One region of the Streptomyces johnsoniae genome, then DNA from elsewhere that is predicted to be linked to it. Evidence: riboswitches for the same ligand, from Rfam matches in the RefSeq annotation. Region 1 holds a riboswitch; the other holds the start of a gene.

Evidence for each region. Region 1 has a riboswitch for S-adenosylmethionine ahead of thrC (threonine synthase). Riboswitches for the same ligand answer to the same signal wherever they lie in the genome.
Region 2: it holds a riboswitch for S-adenosylmethionine, as region 1 does, so the genes downstream of both, RM779_RS24930 (aminotransferase class V-fold PLP-dependent enzyme) here and thrC (threonine synthase) in region 1, are expected to answer to the same signal.

The regions. Positions count from the first base shown of each region.
Region 1 is NZ_JAVREV010000002.1:426,323-436,463, forward strand. It holds gene RM779_RS05065 (phosphotransferase family protein) at 1-59, shown strand, start outside; gene RM779_RS05070 (hypothetical protein) at 110-568, opposite strand; gene groL (chaperonin GroEL) at 731-2,359, opposite strand; gene RM779_RS05080 (cold-shock protein) at 2,831-3,034, opposite strand; gene RM779_RS05085 (MoaD/ThiS family protein) at 3,460-3,735, opposite strand; gene thrC (threonine synthase) at 3,732-5,030, opposite strand; SAM riboswitch class I at 5,047-5,184, opposite strand; gene RM779_RS05095 (glucosyl-3-phosphoglycerate synthase) at 5,412-6,377, shown strand; gene RM779_RS05100 (alpha,alpha-trehalose-phosphate synthase (UDP-forming)) at 6,440-7,900, shown strand; gene otsB (trehalose-phosphatase) at 7,932-8,762, opposite strand; gene RM779_RS05110 (DUF3263 domain-containing protein) at 8,773-9,066, opposite strand; gene RM779_RS05115 (SIS domain-containing protein) at 9,154-10,140, shown strand.
Region 2 is NZ_JAVREV010000015.1:168,545-178,685, reverse strand. It holds gene RM779_RS24955 (alpha/beta fold hydrolase) at 1-519, shown strand, start outside; gene RM779_RS24950 (phosphotransferase family protein) at 534-1,571, opposite strand; gene RM779_RS24945 (acyl-CoA dehydrogenase family protein) at 1,568-2,809, opposite strand; gene RM779_RS24940 (zinc-binding dehydrogenase) at 2,955-4,001, shown strand; gene RM779_RS24935 (hypothetical protein) at 4,006-4,341, opposite strand; SAM riboswitch class IV at 4,534-4,652, shown strand; gene RM779_RS24930 (aminotransferase class V-fold PLP-dependent enzyme) at 4,668-5,963, shown strand; gene RM779_RS24925 (response regulator transcription factor) at 6,029-6,679, opposite strand; gene RM779_RS24920 (sensor histidine kinase) at 6,732-8,093, opposite strand; gene RM779_RS24915 (hypothetical protein) at 8,167-8,751, opposite strand; gene rocD (ornithine--oxo-acid transaminase) at 8,923-10,141, opposite strand, start outside.

The DNA.
Region 1 (10,141 bases):
TGCTCGACGCCCGGGTGAAACCGGCCCTGCGCGCCGCCCTGGACCGCCTCGCGCCCTGACTCCGCGCCCTGACTCCGCGCCCTGACTCCCGCGGGCCCGGGGCCCGGGGTCAGGCCCGCCGCAGGGCGCGGTGGACCGTTGCCGTCGTGGCGCCGTAGACCAGGTGCGGAATCACGTCGGAGACCCAGTCCCCCGCACGCCACGTGCCCGGCTTCGTCACGCCGAGCGCGGTGGCGGGCACGTCGCTGCCCGCCATGGCCGCCGCGCCGAGCGCCGGTCCCGACAGCCAGCCGGGAAACCGGCCGCCGGCCGAGCGGAACAGCGCGTAGGCCGCGCCCACACCGAGGCCCGTCACATACCCCAGCAGGGCGCCCGCAGCCTGCTCGCGCGCCGGTGCATGCTCCTCGTCGCCCGGGTTCACCCCGGTCCGCACGGCCAGTTCATCGGCGACCTGATCCGGCGTGCTGCTCGCGGGCCGCCCGCGGATCAGCATGTCGCCGTACGTCGCGACGTTCAGCGCGGCCGTGCCGGCCGTCCCGGCCAGCAGCCCCTTGGTGAGTGCGTGCATCGGTGCTCCTCCCGCGTCCATCCGCCCGCGTTCCGCTTCCGCTCCCCGGAGTACCCGCGACGGACCGTGCCACGCGCACGCACGGCGAAGGGCGGCACCCCGGGGGGTGCCGCCCTGTGCGCCGTGCGTGGTGCGCCCGGCAGTGGCTTCGGAGCGCTCGGCTCAGAAGTCCATGCCACCGCCCATGCCACCGGCCGCGTCGCCGGCGCCGGCGGCGGCCTTCTCCGGCTTGTCGGCGATGACGGCCTCGGTGGTGAGGAACAGCGCCGCGATGGACGCCGCGTTCTGCAGGGCGGAGCGGGTGACCTTGGTCGGGTCGGGGATGCCCGCGGCCAGCAGGTCGACGTACTCGCCGGTCGCCGCGTTCAGCCCGTGGCCCTGGGGAAGGTTGCGCACCTTCTCCACCACGACGCCGCCCTCAAGGCCGGCGTTCACCGCGATCTGCTTCAGCGGGGCCTCAAGGGCGAGACGGACCGCGGCCGCGCCGGTGGCCTCGTCACCCTCCAGGTCCAGCTTCTCCAGCGCCGAGCCGGCCTGGAGCAGGGCCACGCCACCACCGGCGACGATGCCCTCCTCGACGGCGGCCTTGGCGTTGCGCACCGCGTCCTCGATGCGGTGCTTGCGCTCCTTCAGCTCCACCTCGGTGGCGGCACCGGCCTTGATGACGGCCACGCCGCCGGCCAGCTTCGCCAGGCGCTCCTGGAGCTTCTCGCGGTCGTAGTCCGAGTCCGAGGCGTCGATCTCGGCACGGATCTGGTTGACCCGGCCCTGGACCTGGTCGCTGTCGCCCGCACCGTCGACGATGGTCGTCTCGTCCTTGGTGATGACGACCTTGCGGGCGCGGCCCAGCAGGTCGAGGGTCGCGTTCTCCAGCTTGAGGCCGACCTCCTCGGAGATGACCTGGCCGCCGGTGAGGATCGCGATGTCGCCCAGCATGGCCTTGCGGCGGTCACCGAAGCCCGGGGCCTTGACGGCGACGGACTTGAAGGTGCCGCGGATCTTGTTGACGACGAGGGTGGACAGCGCCTCGCCCTCCACGTCCTCGGCGATGATCAGCAGCGGCTTGCCGGACTGCATGACCTTCTCCAGCAGCGGAAGGAGGTCCTTCACGTTGCTGATCTTGGAGTTGACGATGAGGATGTAGGGGTCCTCGAGCTCCGCCTCCATGCGCTCCATGTCGGTGGCGAAGTAGGCGGAGATGTAGCCCTTGTCGAAGCGCATGCCCTCGGTCAGCTCAAGCTCGAGCCCGAAGGTCTGCGACTCCTCGACGGTGATGACGCCTTCCTTGCCGACCTTGTCCATGGCCTCGGCGATCAGCTCGCCGATCTGGGTGTCCCCGGCCGAGATGGAGGCGGTGGAGGCGATCTGCTCCTTGGTCTCGACCTCCTTGGCCTGGTTCAGCAGGGCCTCGGAGACCTTCTCGACGGCCGCCTCGATGCCCCGCTTCAGGGCCATCGGGTTGGCGCCGGCGGCCACGTTGCGCAGCCCCTCGCGCACGAGCGCCTGGGCCAGCACGGTCGCCGTGGTCGTGCCGTCACCGGCCACGTCGTCCGTCTTCTTGGCTACTTCCTTGACGAGCTCGGCGCCGATCTTCTCGTAGGAGTCCTCGAGCTCGATCTCCTTGGCGATCGACACACCGTCGTTGGTGATCGTGGGGGCGCCCCACTTCTTCTCCAGCACGACGTTCCGGCCCTTGGGGCCGAGCGTGACCTTGACGGCGTCGGCGAGCTGGTTCATCCCGCGCTCAAGGCCGCGCCGCGCCTCCTCGTTGAACGCGATGATCTTGGCCATGTGAAGTGGTCCTCCCAGGACTGGGGTGGATTGCTCCGGACCGCGCTGGCGCCCGCGACGGACGGCCTCGGAACCGGCGGCTCCTTGCGCCGCCCGACCCGTGGACCTCACCGAACCGGTCCTTGCTTGTCACTCTCACCTTCAGAGTGCTAACGCCATGATTAGCACTCTGGCCATGAGAGTGCAAGCAGACAGGGGAGCGAACCAGGTCAGCGCCGCGCCCGCGGCGGCGCGCCACAGAGGCGCACAGGAGCCGCGCGGAGCGCCGGGGCGGGCAACGGGGCGCGGCACGCCCGAAACGGGCGCGAGACGGGCGCAGAGCGCCGCGGAAACGGACACGGAGACGGTCACGGACCGGGCGGGGGAACGGGCGGGGGAACGGGCGGACGGAGCGGGGAAGCGGGCACGAGTAAGGGCCCGCACCCGGATCGGGTGCGGGCCCTTGCGCCAGGCCGCGGTACGGTCGGCTGTTCAGGCGGACACTCGGACCATGTCGGCTTGTGGACCTTTCTGTCCCTGCGAGATCTCGAACTCGACCCGCTGTCCCTCTTCCAGAGTGCGGTAGCCGTCCATTTGGATCGCGCTGTAGTGGACGAACACGTCCGCACCACCGTCTACCGCGATGAAGCCGTAGCCCTTCTCCGCGTTGAACCACTTGACGGTGCCCTGAGCCATTCCTAACTCCCCATTTTGCCGGCCCATTCACGAGACCGCACTTCACGGACCCGGGTCAGACCTCTCAGACCCCACCCCCGGGCGGTCGGGGGGTGTGCGCCGGAACGCGTCGACCGCCGCTGAATGTATCTGGACGGACGCCCAGTGCAACAGGCCATTGGGCAGAGATTTCTCGGCAACCCAGAACGGGCAAATACCGCATACCGCTTGAAAGTTGAACGTTTCATCCGTCGCCAAAAGCGCCAACCCGACAATTGGTGCACCGATTTTTCGCACATTGTTTGCGCGAAGTGTCGTGAATTCACATGCGAGTGGCATGGACGACCGGGGGGACACCGCCACTTTAGCGTCCTCGGACACACGCGACCGCCCCGAACCCGTAGGGCGCGGGGCGGTCGCGGCGGACGGACCTCGGAGGTGCGCCGTCAGCCGCCGGCCACGGCCGGAATGATCGAGATACCCGCGCCGTCGGGAGTCGCCGTGCCCAGGCCATCGGCGAAACGGACGTCGTCGTCGTTCACGTAGACGTTCACGAAACGGCGCAGCTTTCCGTCGTCGTCGAGCACCCGGGCGGCTATGCCCTGGTGGTTGCGCTCAAGGTCGTCCAGGACCTCCCGGAGCGTTCCGCCCTCGGCGGCGACCTCGGCCTGACCGCCGGTGTACGTACGCAGGATGGTCGGGATTCGGACAGTAACGCTCATGATGCGAGGCCAGCCTCTCGGAACGAGTCCAGGTTGGGACGGATGATCGCGGACGGACCGGTGGTCGGCGCCACCGCGTCCAAGGTCTTCAGGCCGTCGCCCGTGTTAAGGACGACCGTCGTCAGCGACGGGTCGAGGAGGCCCGCCTCGATCAGCTTCCCGGTCACGCCCACGGTGACCCCGCCCGCGGTCTCGGCGAAGATCCCTTCCGTGCGGGCCAGCAGCTTGATCGCGTCGACGACCTGCTCGTCGGAGACGTCCTCCACCGCCCCGCCGGTGCGCCGCGCGATGTCCAGCACGTACGGGCCGTCCGCCGGGTTTCCGATGGCCAGCGATTTGGCGATGGTGTCCGGGCGCACCGGCCTGACCACGTCGTGGCCCGCCTTGTACGCCTGCGAGACCGGCGAGCAGCCGGTGGCCTGGGCGCCGAAGATCCGGTAGGGCCGGTCCTCGACCAGGCCGGTCGCGATCAGCTCCTTCAGCCCCTTGTCGATCTTGGTGAGCTGGGAGCCGGAGGCGATCGGGACGACGAGCTGGTCCGGCAGCCGCCAGCCGAGTTGCTCACAGATCTCGTAGGCCAGGGTCTTGGAGCCCTCCGCGTAGTACGGGCGGAGGTTCACGTTCACAAATCCCCAGCCCTCGCCCGCCGGGTCGCCGATCAGCTCGCTGCAGAAACGGTTCACGTCGTCGTAGGTGCCCTCGATGCCGACGACGTCGCCGCCGTAGACGGAGGCCATGACGACCTTGCCCTGCTCCAGGTCGTGCGGGATGAAGACACAGGAACGCAGCCCGGCGCGCGCGGCGGCGGCGCCGACGGCGCCGGCCAGATTGCCGGTGGAGGAGCAGGAGAGCGTGGTGAAGCCGAAGGCGCGCGCGGCCTCGACGGCGTTCGCGACGACCCGGTCCTTGAACGAGTGGGTCGGGTTGCCCGAGTCGTCCTTCACGTACAGGTCGCCGGTGACGCCCAGTTCGGCGGCGAGCCGGTCGGCCCTGACGAGCGGGGTCCAGCCCGGATTCAGATTCGGCTTGTCCGCCACGTCGGCGGGCACGGGGAGCAGCGGGGCGTAACGCCAGATGCTCGCGGGCCCCGAGGCGATCCGGCGGCGCAGCCCTTCGGGGTCGCCGAGCGGCAGATCGTAGGCGATCTCCAGGGGACCGAAACAGGATGCACAAGCGAACGCCGGGGTGAGCGGGAAACGCTCTCCGCACTCCCGGCAGGAGAGCGCGGCGGCGGGGCCGAGATCGGCGGTCGTGGTGACGTGGTGCGCGGAGCCGGTTGCGGTCGGCACAGACATGGGTACGAGGCCCTCCTCCTCATCTTCCCTGCGGCGCCTCTCGCCACAGGCCGGAATTGGCACCTTCCCCACCGGGTCCTCGCATCGTCGCGAGACCGGCGGAAGGGTTGCCGGGGCTTCTACGGGCCGTTCCCTCTGCCCCTCTGGATGAGCGGTATGCAGTTGTGGGCAACAGGCTCCCGATATGCGGAGGACACCTGCGCTGTTCGAGACTGTAACGGACGGCCCCGACAATGGCCCGGGCCGTCCGATCCGCGAGACACGACGGGAGACCGGGAGAATCTCCCAAGAAACCTGTTCCGGCGGGTTCGGACCCCGCCAGGAAGGGGCAGATACGGCCATACAGGTTAAATGTGGCCGAACGCGACAGGAGCGACATTCGTGCTGGAAGAGGCAGAGGAGTGGCTGGCCCGCCGGTCCTGGGACGCCGCTGACCGCCCGCTGGCGCAGCTGTTGCACGCGAAGCGGGCAGCAGGGGCGGCAGGCAGTATCAGCGTGGTACTCCCCGCGCTGAACGAGGAGGCGACCGTCGGGGCCATCGTGGAGGCGCTCCGGCGCGACCTGATGGAGGACGCGCCGCTGATCGACGAGCTGATGGTGGTGGACTCCGGGTCCACCGACCGCACCTCGGAGGTCGCCGCGGCGGCCGGGGCGAAGGTCGTGCACCGCGACGAGATACTGCCGCGGGTCCCGACCGTTCCCGGCAAGGGCGAGGTGCTGTGGCGGTCCCTGCTGGCCGCCAGCGGCGAGATCATCTGTTTCGTCGATGCCGACCTGCGGGACTTCGACTCCCGGTTCGTCTCCGGCATTCTCGGCCCCCTGCTCACCGAGCCGGACGTCCAGCTGGTCAAGGCCATGTACGACCGCCCGCTCGGCGACAACCCGTCCGGCGCCCGCCAGGGCGGCCGGGTGACCGAGCTGGTCGCCCGCCCCCTGCTCAACCTGCACTGGCCCCTGCTGGCCGGCGTGGTCCAGCCGCTCGGCGGCGAGTACGCGGCGCGCCGTTCCCTGCTCGAACAGCTGCCGTTCCCCGTCGGGTACGGCGTGGAGCTGGGCATGCTCATCGACACGCTGAACCTGGCGGGCCTCGACGCACTCGGCCAGGTCGATGTGGGCGTGCGCAAGCACCGGCACCAGGACGGGCAGGCGCTCGGCCGCATGGCGACCGCGATCATGCGGACGGCGCAGAGCCGTCTGCCGGGCTCCGTCATGCCGATCCGTCTCGGCCTGACCCAGTTCGAACGCACCGACGACGGCGGCTTCACGCCGCTGACGCACCCGATCAACGCGGAGGAACGCCCTCCGATGGCCACCATCCCCGAGTACGCCGCCCGCCAGGCCGCATAGCCTCCGGACTCCTGTGGCAGGGCACACGTTTGGGAAGTGATCCGAATGGCTAGTTACCGCGCGTGACTCACGACGAGCACCGAGCACAGTCCCCCGGCCGGCCGGGGCAGGTCCTGGTCGCGTCCAACCGCGGCCCGGTGAGCTTCAGCCTCGGCGCCGACGGCTCCCTGACCGCGAAGCGCGGCGGCGGCGGCCTGGTGTCCGGGCTCAGCACGCTCACCCCGGGCACCGGCACCTGGGTGTGCGCCGCGCTCGGCGAGGGCGACCGCGCCGCCGTGGCGCGCTCCGGCGCACGCCTCGACCCGGCGGACACCGGCGGCCAGGCGGTGCGGATGCTGGACATTCCGGACGGCACGTTCGACGCCGCGTACAACGGCATCGCCAACTCCGTGCTGTGGTTCGTCCATCACCTGCTGTACCAGACGCCGTTCGAGCCCGTCTTCGACGCCGCCTTCGAGGCGCAGTGGGCCGACTACGAGACGTACAACGCGGCCTTCGCCGAGGCGCTGGCCGCCGAGGCGGCGCCGGGCGCGGCCGTCCTCGTGCAGGACTACCACCTGTCGCTGGTCCCCGCGCTGCTGCGGGACCGGCGGCCCGACCTGCGCATCGGGCACTTCACGCACACCCCGTGGGCGCCGCCCGACCTGTTCCGCGTGCTCCCCGACGCCGTCGCCCGCCGCCTGCTGCTCGGCATCCTGGGCGCCGACCGGGCCGCGTTCCACACCCCGCGCTGGGCGCGCGCGTTCGCCGACTGCTGCGCCGACCTGCTGGGCGCCCGGATCGACGGGCAGGACATCCACCACGAGGGCCGCATCACCCGACTGGGCGTACACGGCCTCGGCGCCGATGCCGAGTTCCTGCGCGAGCGGGCGTCGCGTCCCGACGTCGACGAGCGGCTCGCGGCGCTGCGCGCGCAGGTCGGGGACGCGCGGACGATCGTGCGGGTGGACCGCACGGAGCTGTCGAAGAACATCGTGCGCGGCCTGTTCGCCTTCCGCCGCCTGCTGACCGACCGGCCGCAGTGGCGTGGGCAGGTCACGCACGTGGCGTTCGCCTACCCCTCCCGGCAGGACCTGGCCGTCTACCGCGACTACACCGCCGAGGTCTCCCGGGTCGCCGAGGAGATCAACGCGGCGTTCGCGACGGACGGCTGGACGCCCGTGGTACTGCACGTCAAGGACGACTTCGCGCGTTCACTCGCCGCCTACCGGATGGCGGACGTGGCCCTGGTGAACCCGATCAAGGACGGGATGAATCTGGTGGCCAAGGAGATCCCGGTGGTCTCCGAGCGGGGCTGTGCCCTGGTGCTGTCCACGGAGGCGGGCGCCGCCGCCGAGCTGGGCGAGGACGCCCTGCTGGTCAACCCGTACGACATCGCGGGCACCGCCGAGGCCCTGCACCTGGCCCTGTCGATGGACGCGGACGAACGGGACCGGCGCACCAAGCGCCTGTCCGCGGCGGCCACCGCGCTGCCGCCGCAGACCTGGTTCCTCGAACAGCTGGCGGCGCTCGACCCGGCCTGAGCCGCCGGGCCCCGCGCCGTCGTGCGCCCGGTCAGGAGGCGGCGGGCAGGCGGGCGGCCAGCTCAGCGAACAGGGCCGCGACGCCGTGCGGCCCGTCGACCGTGAGGTCCGTGGCCGCGGTCAGCTCGGTGACCTCCGCACTGCCGCTGCACACCCGCAGCCCCGCGACGCCCGAGTCGCGCAGCTCCGCGACGGCCCCGAACGCGGCCAGGTCGCCGAGGTCGTCCCCCGCGTACAGCACGGACGCGGCGGCCGTCTCGCGGGCCAGCGCGGTCAGCGCGGCGCCCTTGTCCATACCGGGCGGGCGCATCTCCAGCACCAGGCGGCCCGGCTCCAGGGCAAGACCGTGCCGCGCGGCCAGCTCCCCGACCGGCCCGCGCAGCGCGGCGAACGCGCCGGCCGGGTCGGCGGCGCGGCGGGTGTGGACGGCCAGCGCGTTGCCCTTGTCCTCGATGAACGCGCCGCTCTCCGCGACAAGACCCGGCAGCTCGGCGCGCGCGGCGGCGACGCCCGCGTGCGGGGGCGGGGCGGTCAGGCGGCCGGTGGCGGCCTCCCAGCGCTCCGCGCCGTACGCGCCGAGAACGACCATCCCGGCGAGTCCGGGGTGGTCGGCGAAGCCGCCGAGGCGGACGGCCACGTCCGCGGGGCGGCCGGTGATGATGGCGAGGACCGCGACCCGCCCGGCGAGCGCGGCGAGCGCGGGCAGGGCGTCGGGGTGCGGCCTCGCCTGCTCGGGGTCGGGGACGATGGGGGCCAGGGTGCCGTCGAAGTCGGCGGCGATCAGGGCCCGGTCGGGGCGGTCGAGGAGGGTGGCGAGGCCGGCGCGGCCGGCGTCCGTCGTGGGTACGGGAAGGCTGCCCATGTACATGACTTTACCGGCGCCCGCGGCGCGCCTCGCGCAGCCTCCTGAGGCGGTTGACGGTCACCGGGTCGTGGGCGAGGGCCCGCGGGTCGTCCAGCAGGGCGTTCAGCAGCTGGTAGTAGCGGGTGGGGGACATGCCGAGGCGCTCGCGGATCGCGCGCTCCTTGGCGCCGGGCCCCGGCCACGACCGGCGCTCGACGGCGAGGACCGCGCGGTCGCGGTCGGAGAGACCGGCCCGCCCGGGAACGCCCGGCTCCCCGCTCGCTTCGTCCGCCCGCCCCCGCTCACCGCTCGCCCCGTTCATCCGGACATTTTATTCGCCGGCTCGGACAGCCTTCGGTGAGTATCGATCCGAGCACCGCCCCCTTTCGCCGAGCGAGGAGTCGCCCCCATGTCTCCCGAATCCACCGAATCCCTCGAAAACCTCGAAAACCTCGAAACCTCCCGCACCGCGCGGGAGATCGCCACGCAGCCCGCGTGCTGGCGGCGCGCCGCGCAGGACGTGGCCCGCACGCGCCCGGCCGGCTTCGCGGGCGCGCTGCCGCGGCCGGGCGAGCGGGTCGCCGTGACCGGCTGCGGCACGTCGTGGTTCATGGCGCAGGCGTACGCGGCGCTGCGCGAGGCGGCGGGGCAGGGCGAGACGGACGCGTTCGCCGCCTCCGAGTTCCCCGCCGGGCGGCGCTACGACCGGGTCGTGGCGCTCACCAGGTCGGGAACGACGACGGAAGTCCTGGATCTGCTGGGCGCGTTGCGGGCGGGCCGCGGGGACGTGCCGGTGCTCGCGGTCACCGCGGACCCGGCGGCGCCTGTGCTCCGGGTCGCGGCGCACGTGGCGGTGCTCGACTACGCGGACGAGGAGTCGGTCGTGCAGACGCGGTTCGCGACCAGCGCGCTGGCGTTCCTGCGGGCCGGGCTCGAAGCCGCGGGGCCGCTGCCCGCGGGCGTGCGGACGGTGGCCGAGGCGGCCCGCGACGCCGAGGCGGCGGTGGCGGACCCGCTGCCCGCGGAGGTGACGGGGGCCGGCCAGTGGACGTTCCTCGGCCGGGGCTGGACCTGCGGTCTGGCGCTCGAAGCGGCGCTGAAGCTGCGGGAGTCGGCCGGTGCCTGGACGGAGGGCTACCCGGCGATGGAGTACCGGCACGGGCCGGTGTCCATCGCGGAACCGGGGCGCGCGGTATGGGTGTTCGGCGCGCCGCCGGATGGCCTGCGGGCGGACGTGGCGGCGGCGGGCGGGCTGCTGGTGGCGACCCCGGAGGGCGAGGACCCGATGGCGGATCTGGTGCGGGCGCAGCGCCTCGCGGTGGCGGTCGCGCGGGCCCGCGGCCTCGACCCGGACCGGCCGCGGAACCTCACTCGCTCGGTCATCCTTTCACAGTGAC
Region 2 (10,141 bases), on a different contig from region 1:
TGCCAGGACCGGATCGCGCGCATGGTCCTCAGCGGCGCGTTCGACGGCGTTCCCGCGCACACCAGGGCCACGCACGAGCGGACGGTGGAGTTGCTCGCGGCCGGCCGGACCGTGGAGTTCACGGAGGTGATGCTGTCGCTGCTGGCGCCGCGGACGCGGGCCGGGGCCGCGGACGGGCGGAACGAGGCACTGACGCGGCTGCTGCGCGCCCAGTTCGCCGGGATGACGCCGGAGGCGGCCGTCCGGTACGCGGAAAACTCGGCGCGGGTCCTCGCCCATCCGCGGCTGCGGTCCGGGGGGCACGACGTGCCGACGCTGGTGCTCGCCGGTGAGCTGGACCTGTGCACGCCGCCGGAGACGGGCCGGCGGGTGGCGGCGATGATCCCCGGGGCGGCCTTCGTGACGGTGCCGGACGCGGGCCACCTGATGTGGCTTGAGCGGCCCAGGCAGTTCGTCGGGCTGCTCGACGACTTCTTCTCGGGCCGGTCCGTGGGCGAACTGGCCTGCGGCGCACGGTGACCCGGGCGCCCGGGTCAGGCGGCGCGGACGGCGGCCGTGCAGCGGCGGTGCAGGTCCGCCACGACGGCGGGCAGGTCGCGGAACGCCGGGTTGTGGGTCTGGCCGTGGTGGTAACGGTAGGTGATCTGCTGGGCGATGGCCGCGAGCCGGAACCGGCCGAAGGTCTCGTAGAACGGCCAGTGGTCCGCGTGCAGGCCGGTGCGTGCGCAGTAGCGGGCCACGATCTGGGCGCGGGTGTACATGCCGGGCAGGTGGCTCGGCTGGCGGCGGGCGGCGAGGGCGGCGGGGCCGTCGCCGGCCTCGGTCCAGTAGGCGAGGGCGCTGCCGAGGTCCATCAGGGGGTCGCCGATGGTGGCCATCTCCCAGTCGAGGACACCGCGCACGCGCAGGTCGTCGGCGTTCAGGACGAGGTTGTCCAGCCGCCAGTCGTTGTGGATGACGCGGGCCCCGGTGTCGGCCGGCCGGTGGGCGGCGAGCCAGGAGGTGACGGCGGCGAAGTCGGGCGAGCCTGGCGTGCGGGCCCGTTCGTAGCGGCGGGTCCAGCCCTCGACCTGGCGCCGCACGTAGCCTTCGCCGCGGCCGAGTTCCGCCAGGCCGGGAGTCGTGGGGTCGACGCGGTGCAGCTCGACGAGGGTGTCGACGTAGGTCTCCGAGAGGGCTGTGGCGCGGGCGGTGTCCAGGGCGAGTCCCGGGGGCGGGTCGCGGCGCAGGACGACGCCGGGCACGCGGTCCATCACCAGGAAGTCGCAGCCGATGACGGCGGGGTCCCGGCACAGCGCGCGGACGGCGGGCACCAGGGGGAACGCGGGCGCGAGCGCCCGGAGCACGTGGTGTTCGCGAACCATGTCGTGGGCGGACGCGGCCTTGTGTCCTGCGGGCGGGCGGCGCAGGACGAGTTCGGCGCCGGGGTAGCGCAGCAGGTAGGTGAGGTTGGAGGCGCCGCCGGTGAACTGGGAGACCTCGGGGGTGCCGGTCAGGTGCGGAAGCTGCCGTTTGAGCCAGGTGTCGACGCGGGCGACGTCGAAGGCGTCCTCGGCGCGGACGGCGTTCACAACTGCTCCTGCTCCTGCTGCTGCTCCTGCTGCGCGGCGAGTTCGAGGCGGGCGACGAGGGCGAGGTGCACTTCGTCGGGTCCGTCGGCCAGGCGCAGCGCGCGGGCGGTGGCGTAGGCGGCGGCGAGCGGGGTGTCGTCGGAGAGGCCGGCGGCGCCGTGCAGTTGGACGGCCATGTCGACGACGTCACAGGCCATGGCGGGCACGGCCGCCTTGACCTGGGACAGCGGACCGCGGGCCGCGGCGGGCCCCCGGGTGTCGAGCAGCCAGGCGGCGTGCAGCACGTGCAGCCGCGCCTGGTCGATGGCGATGCGGGCGCGGGCGATGCGTTCGCGGTTGCCGCCGAGGTCGGCCAGCGGCCGGCCGAAGGCGGTTCGGGCCGTGGCGCGGCGGCAGGCGAGGTGCAGGGCGCGTTCCGCGAGGCCGATCAGGCGCATGCAGTGGTGGATGCGGCCGGGGCCGAGCCGGGACTGGGCGATGGCGAAGCCGTGGCCCGGGCCGCCGATGACCGCGTCGCGGGGCAGACGCACATCGGTGAAGGTGACCTCGCCGTGGCCGTAGGGCTCGTCGTAGTGGCCGAGCACGGGCAGCATCCGTTCGATGCGGACGCCCGGGGTGCCGGTGGGGACGAGCACCATGGAGTGCCGCCGGTGGCGCTCGGCGGCGGGGTCGGTGAGACCCATGAAGACGAGGAACCGGCAGTCGGGGTGGCCGAGGCCGGTGCTCCACCACTTGCGGCCGTTGAGGACGACCTCGTCGCCCTGGACGACGGCGGTGGCGGCCATGGTGGTGGCGTCGGAGGAGGCGACGCCGGGCTCGGTCATGCAGAACGCGGAACGGATCTCACCGGCGAGCAGCGGCGCGAGCCACCGGTCGCGCTGCTCGCGGGTGCCGTGGTGCAGCAGGACCTCGGCGTTGCCGGTGTCGGGGGCGTTGCAGTTGAAGACCTCGGGCGCGAGCGGCGAGTGGCCCATCTGCTCGGCGAGCGGGGCGTATTCGGCGGTGGTGAGGCCGGGCCCGTGCGCCGGGTCGGAGAGGTAGAGGTTCCACAGCCCGGCGGCGCGGGCGGCGGCCTTCAGCTCGGCGGTCACGGGCGGAACGGTCCACGGTCCCGGCCGTTCGCGTGCGGCGCTCAGGTGCGCCCGGTGTGCGGCCTCGGCGGGCAGGATCTCCGATTCGAGGAAGTGGCGCACGGATTCGAGGTAGCCGCGCGCCCGGGGAGTGTGCGCGAAGTCCACGTCGGCCTCCTCGTGCGGTCGTGTGGTGCGTGCCCGGGGAGGTTAGCGGCGGGCGGGGCGCGGCTCAACAGGGCGTGCCCTCCCGCGGTCTCGCGCGGTCTCGCGCGGTCTGGCGCGCGCGGCGAGGCGGGGCTACGGTCGGCCGGTGGAGACGATGCCTGCGGGACGGCTTGACGTGGCGGCGGGACGGTTCGCCGTCGAGGAGGTTCCGGTGCCGGAGCCGGGACCGGGCGAGGTGCTGATCGAGGTGCGGGCGGCGGGGGTGTGTCTCTCGGACGCGCACCTGATCGACGGCTCGCTGCGGCCGCTGTACCTGGCGGGCGAGAAGGTGACGCTGGGGCACGAGGTGGCGGGCGTGGTGCACGCGGCCGGCCCGCGGCTCGTGGGCGACTGGGCGCCCGGGCGGCGGGTGCTGCTGGCGGCCGGGCAGAGCTGCGGGGTGTGCCCCTCGTGCGTGCGCCGCAGGCCGTGCCCGCGGGTGCTGACTCGCGGTGTGGACTACGACGGCGGGTGGGCGCGGTACGCGCTGGCCCGCGAGGACACGCTGGTGCCGATTCCGGATGGGCTGCCGTTCGAGCAGGCGGCGATCATCCCCGACGCGGTCTCCACGCCCTACGCGGCCGTCGTGGGAACGGCGGGGGTGCGGCCTGCGCAGTCGGTGGGGATCTGGGGCGCGGGCGGCCTGGGGGCGCACGCCGTGCGCCTGGCGCGGCTGGCGGGCGCGGTGCCGGTCATCGCCGTTGACCCGCTGCCCGTGGCCAGGGAACGGGCGCTGGCCTTCGGCGCGGACGCCGCCCTCGACCCGGCGGCGCCCGACTTCACCGCGGCGGTGCTGCGTGCGACGGGCGGCGCGGGTCTCGACGTCGCGCTCGACGTCGCGGGCGTGCCCGCGGTGCGCGAGCAGGCCGCGGCGGTGCTCGGCGCGGCCGGTGTGCTGGTGCTGGTGGGGCTGACGCACGCGCCGTTGACGATCACGCAGGGCACGCGGTTCAGCTATCTGGGCAACCAGGTGCGCGGCCACTACGGTTCAGGACCAGGGCACATCGAGGAGCTGATCCGGCTGGCCACGACGGGCCGCCTGGACCTGGGGCCCTCGGTCAGCGGCCTGGTGCCGCTGACCGAGGCGCCACACGCGGTGGAACGGCTGACGAGCGGCGCGGACCGGCCGGTCCGCCTGGTGCTCGTGCCGTGAGCGGTCAGGCGTTCCTCGTCGGGAAGAACTTCACGCTGCCGGCCCCTTCGCTCTCGAAGCCGGCGCCGGACTGGATGTCCCGCGGCAACTCGTAGGTGCAGGCGCCGTCCGCGTACAGGCGGGCGGTGAACACCGTCGCGTTGAAGCCGCCCACGGCGGGCTCCTCAGGGTCGGCCAGCGGGTAGCACAGGTACGGCTCGGGAAGATCGACAACGTTCTCGTTGCCGCCGAGGGTGTGGTACCTGAACTCCCCGGTCTGTGCCTGGGCGGTGACGGCCGGTCCGGTGACGGCGATGAGGGCGGCGGCGGCCAGGGTGCCCGCGGCGTGTCGAATGCGCATGATGTCCTCTCGGCTTGGCAATGGCCCTGCGTGGCGGCGCCGCTGCGGGGCAGCGCCGTGATCGGGGCCAATGAACACCGCCCGTGCTACCCGGTGCAATCGCCCGCATGCACTGCGTACTTCCTTCGTGTGATCCTCGTCCCACGGGCGAGTGGCCGACGAGGCGGCGGTGTGTGGCAGAATCACCCACAAGGTCACGAGTGACAGCGCTGATGGACCCCGGTCCGCTGTCCGGCAACCCTCCTGCCGTGGTGGGGTGCTCCGGGTGATGACCGGGCCGCGGACAGCAAGGTCCGTGGCAAGCGCGGATCTTGGAGTTTTTCGCCATGACCACTCTGTCCTGCGGCACGCTGCCCGGAAACACGCACGCCCCCACCGGCCCCGCGCTGCCCGTACTGAGCGACGGGGTGCGCGTGCCGCTCGCCGCCGGCGGCGAAGTGGAGTACGCGGCCCTCGACTACGCGGCCAGCGCCCCCGCCCTGCGCTCGGTGTGGGCGGACGTCGCGGAGTTCGCGCCGCTGTACGGCAGCGTGCACCGCGGCGCCGGGTATCTTTCGCAGCGCGCCACGGAGTTGTTCGAACGCAGCCGGGAGACGGTGGCCTCGTTCCTCGGCTGCCGCCCGGACGACCGGGTGGTGTTCACCCGGTCCACCACCGACTCGCTGAACCTGCTGGCCACCGCGCTGCCCGCGGGCACGCACGTCTTCGTCTTCGAGACCGAGCACCACGCGGCGCTGCTGCCGTGGCGCCGCCACCACGTCACGCACCTGCCCGCGCCCCGTTCCCGCGCGGCGGCCGTGCGCGCCGCGGAGGCGGCCCTCGCGGACGCGCCCGCGGGCGCGCCGAAGCTGCTGTGCGTCACCGGGGCGTCCAACGTCACCGGCGAACTGTGGCCGGTGCGCGAACTGGCCGCGGCCGCGCACCGGCATGGCGCCCGCGTCGTGCTCGACGCGGCCCAGCTGGTGCCGCACCGGGCGGTGGACGTGTCGGAGCTGGACGTCGACTGGGTGGCGTTCTCGGGCCACAAGCTGTACGCCCCGTTCGGCTCGGGTGTGCTGGCCGGCCGCGCGGACTGGCTGGACACGGCCGAGCCGTATCTGGCGGGCGGCGGCGCGACGCGCGTGGTGGCGCGCGGCGCGGACGGCCGGCTGACGGCGGAGTGGTCGGCGGGCGAGGCCAGGCACGAGGCGGGTTCGCCGAACGTGATCGGGGCCTACGCCATCGCGGCCGCCTGCCGGGCACTGTCGGCGGCCGGGTACGGGGCGCTGGCCGAGCACGAGGAGCGGCTGCTCGGGGTGCTGCGGGACGGTCTCGCGGCGGTGCCCGCGGTCCGGGAGCTGTCGCTGTTCGGCCAGGACGCGCCGCGGATCGCGGTGGTGTCGTTCACGGTGGCGGGCCGGGACAGCGCGGAGTTCGCGCGGGAGCTGTCGGAGCGCTACGGGATCGGGGTGCGCTCGGGACTGTTCTGCGCGCAGCCGCTGGTGCGCCGGCTGCTGGGCGAGGCGGACGCGGACGGCGACTGCGAAGGGCCCGTGCAGGCGATCCGGGCCAGCTTCGGCGCCGGGACCCCGGCCGAGCACGTGCACCGCCTGATCCGCGCGGTGCGGGAGCTGGCAGGCTGAGGCCGCGGACGACGCGGCCCCGGCCGGGAGCGGCCACGGACCCGTTCACGTCATGACGGGTCGTGTCACGACGTGTGTTCGAGAAAGCGCAGCACCGCAAGGACCCGGCGGTGGCCCGGCTCGGTGGGGGGCAGCCCCAGCTTGAGGAAGATGTGGGCGACGTGCTTCTCGACCGCGCGTTCCGAGACGACGAACGACGCGGCAATGGAATGGTTCGTCCTCCCCTCCGCCATCAGCGCCAGCACCTCGCGCTCGCGCGGCGTCAGCGCGTCGAGCGCGTCGCCACGCCGGACCGCGCCGAAGAGGCGGCCCACGACGTCGGGGTCGAGGGCGGTGCCGCCTGCCGCCACCCGGCGCAGGGAGTCGGTGAACTCGGCGATGTCCATCACCCGCTCCTTCAACAGGTAGCCGACCCCCGCCGCGCCGTCGCCGATCAGTTCGGCGGCGTACCTCGTCTCGACGTACTGGGAGAAGATCAGCGTCCCGGTGCCCGGGTGGTCCCTGCGGATGGCGACGGCCGCCCGCAGTCCCTCGTCCGAGTGGCCGGGCGGCAGCCGGATGTCGATGACGGCGGCATCCGGCCGGTGTTCCGCGACGGCGGCGAGCAACGCCTCCGCGTCCCCGACGGCGGCTGCGACTTCGATGCCCCGCAGGCCCAGGAGCTGGACGAGGCCCTCCCGCAGGATGGCGGAGTCCTCGGCGATGACGATGCGCATGTGCTTCCGTTCGCTGATGCGGTGGTCTTCCGGCCTGCCGGCCCAGGCCCGCTCAGTCCGCCTGCCGACGGGCGGGCAGTTCGACGGTGACAGTGGTCGGCCCACCGGCCGGGCTGGTACAGGCGAGTGTGCCGTCCACCGTACGGACCCGGGCCAGCAGTCCGGTGAGCCCGCTGCCCGCTCCGGGCAGCGCCCCGCCGGCCCCGTCGTCCCACACGGTCAGCACCAGGGTGTCGCCCCGCACCCGGACGTCCACCAGGACGCGGGTGGCGCGGCTGTGCTTGGCCGCGTTGGCGAGCAGTTCGGCGGCGCAGAAGTAGGCGATGGACTCGACGGCGGGGGCCGGCCGGAACGGCAGGGCGGTCGTCAGGTCGGTGGGCAGGGGCCCGTCGGTGACGAGCGTGGCGAGCGCGGTGGCCAGGCCCTGATCAAGAACGGGTGGGTGGATGCCTCTGACCAGGCCCCGTAGATCGGACACGGCCGCCGAGGCGTTGCTCCTGGCCGTCTCGATCACGGCCAGGACCTGTTCCGGGTCCGCGCCGGCCTCGATCAGCTCCTGGATCGTGGCGAGGTGCACCCCGAGTCCAACCAGCCGGGCCTGCGTGCCGTCGTGCAGGTCGCGTTCGATGCGGCGCAGGGTGGCCGCGGCGTCGTCGACCGCCTGGGCGCGGGTCTCCTCCAGCGTCCTGATGCGGCGGTCGCGGTCGTCGGTGACGCCGGGGCCGAGGAGCGCTCGCTGCAGCAGCACGTGTGAAGTGGTGGCGACCCGCAACAGCCATGGCGCCGCCAGCAGCAGCAGGGCCCCTACCGCCATGGGCACCAGCCAGCGGGGCCAGGTGTCGAGTTGTACCCCCGCCACCTCGAGCGCGACGTGGTCGATGCTCCCGTCGGAGCGGCGGACCGTGTGGTTGTTCCAGTGCCGGACCACCGGGTGGGCGAACAGCAGGAGCCCGTACACGTATCCGACCAGCACCGCACACACCGGAAGCAGCGCGGCGAACGGCGCGGTGAGCGCGTATCCCACGGCACGCCAGCCGTCCCGCTGGGTCAGCCGCGCCCTCCGCCACCCCAGGGCGCCCCGCCACGACGGCTCGTTCCCCTCCGGGATGTCGGCCGGACGGTCGATCCGTTGACCGAGGAGTGCCCCGGTCAGGGCCCGCTGGACGTCGCCCAGGGCGAGCGCACCACGGACGGTGAGCGCCATCAGCCACAGGCCGAAGGTCGTCCAGGACAGCACCCCCGCAACGAGAAGTCCGGCGAGCACCAGCACCAGCCCCAGGAGCGCGAGGGGCAGCGCGCACACGGCACACAGCACGGCGGCGAGTGCCCGTGGCGCGAAGGGCGAGGCCAGGCGCGGGCGGCCCGGGCGAAGCCGGTCCCCGGTCCGGTACTGGTTCACTCGCCGCTGGTTCATGAGTCCCCCACTCGGGATCGTCGTCCACGGGCCGCCGGCCGCACACGTTCCGGCGCCGACGAGGGCGTCGGCCTCACAGTTGGTTCACGACGGGCCACGCCAGTGCGCCGCCGATCGCGACGGTCAGCAACGCCCTGACGAGGGTCGGGCCCGGGGCATGGCCCGTGCCCAGCAGCGCGGTGAGGAGCCGGCTCTGGGAGGTGGTCAGCCCCCGGCCTATCCAGGGCATCACGAGCAGGAACGTCACCCCACCGGGAATGGCATGCGTCAGCCAGGCGCCGACGAGCGTCGGCCCGCCCCAGTCCGTCTCCGGGTGGGCGTCCGGCCGCAGCGGATAGCCCAGGTTCATCGGCACCAGCCACCAGCCGTAGACGGTGACCAGCGCGGCGACCAGGTTAAGCGGCAGCGACAGCACCGCGTGCGCCAGCCCTCGCACCCTCCCGGCGCGCTCGGGCGCGGCGACCTCGACGCCGAGCAGCACTCGGGCCAGGCCCCGTTGCACCCGGCCGGCCGGCCCCCCGGCCAGGGCCAACGGCACGCACAGCGCGCCCACGGGCAAGGCGAGCAGCAGGTAGGCGACGCGCTTCCAGGTCTCGGCGAGGAACGGTCGGCGCAGGACGGTCAAAGCGCGGGCGGTGGCGGTGCGGCTCTCGGTCATGCGTCCAGCCTGCGCAGCGCGGGTGGGGAGATCCACCGTGCGACCACGGAGATCCGGGGTTCGGTTTCCCCCACCCGGCCGCCGTGGCGCGGGTGCGCCGGCCCGCCGGAACCGCACTCGAACGGCTGCATCCGCTTCGCGCAGCCGCACCGCCCGCCCGCCCGCCCGCGGTCAGGCGGAGAGGACCGCCGCCAGGCGGGCCAGTGCCCAAGTCAGCTCCTCCCGGGTGATCGTCAGCGGCGGGGCGAGGCGGATCGTCGAGCCGTGGGTGTCCTTCACCAGCACTCCCTCGGCCATCAGCCGCTCGCTGATCTCCCGCCCGGTGCCGATCGCCGGGTCGATGTCGACACCGGCCCACAGGCCGCGGCTGCGGTGGCCGACGACCCCGCGGCCCGCCAGGGCGGCAAGGCCCGCGTCGAGCACCTCGCCCAGCTCCGCGGCCCGCCGCTGGTACTCGCCGGTGCGCAGCAGGTCGAGCACGGCGGAGCCGACGGCCGCGGCCAGGGGATTGCCGCCGAACGTGGAGCCGTGCTGCCCCGGGCCCAGCACGCCGAGCACCTCCCGGCGGGCCACGACGGCCGAGACCGGCACGATCCCGCCGCCCAGGGCCTTGCCGAGCAGCAGCACGTCCGGCAGCACGCGCTCGTGCTCGACGGCCAGGGTGGCGCCGGTGCGGCCCAGGCCCGACTGGATCTCGTCGGCGATGAACAGCGCGTTCGCGCGGCGCGTCAGGTCCCGCACGCCCGCGAGGTAGCCGTCGTCCGGGATCACAACGCCCGCCTCGCCCTGGATGGGCTCGATCAGCACGGCCGCGGTGGTCTCGTCCACCGCCGCCTCCAGGGCCGGCAGGTCGTTGTAGGGAACGACGCGGAAGCCGGGGGCGAACGGGCCGAAGCCCTCCCGGGCGACCTCGTCGGTGGAGAAGCCGACGATCGTCGTGGTGCGGCCGTGAAAATTGTCCGCGGCCACCACGACCGTCGCCCGGTCCCGGGCCACGCCCTTGACCTCGTACGCCCACTTGCGGGCGACCTTGACCGCGCTCTCCACGGCCTCGGCGCCGGTGTTCATGGGCAGCGTCATGTCCAGGCCGGTCAGCTCCGCGAGCCCTTCTGCGAAGCCGGCGAGCCGGTCGTTGTGGAAGGCCCTGGAGGTCAGGGTGAGCTGGTCGAGCTGGCGGTGCGCCGCCTCGATGAGCGCCGGGTGGCGGTGGCCGAAGTTCAGCGCGGAGTACCCGGCGAGCATGTCCAGGTAGCGCCGCCCCTCCACGTCGCTGACCCACACTCCTTCGGCGCGGGCGACGACCACCGGCAGCGGGTGGTAGTTGTGCGCGAGGGCGGTGTCCTCGGCGCGGATCAGCTCCGCCGAGGAACGGGTGGCGGCCTGGGCGGTC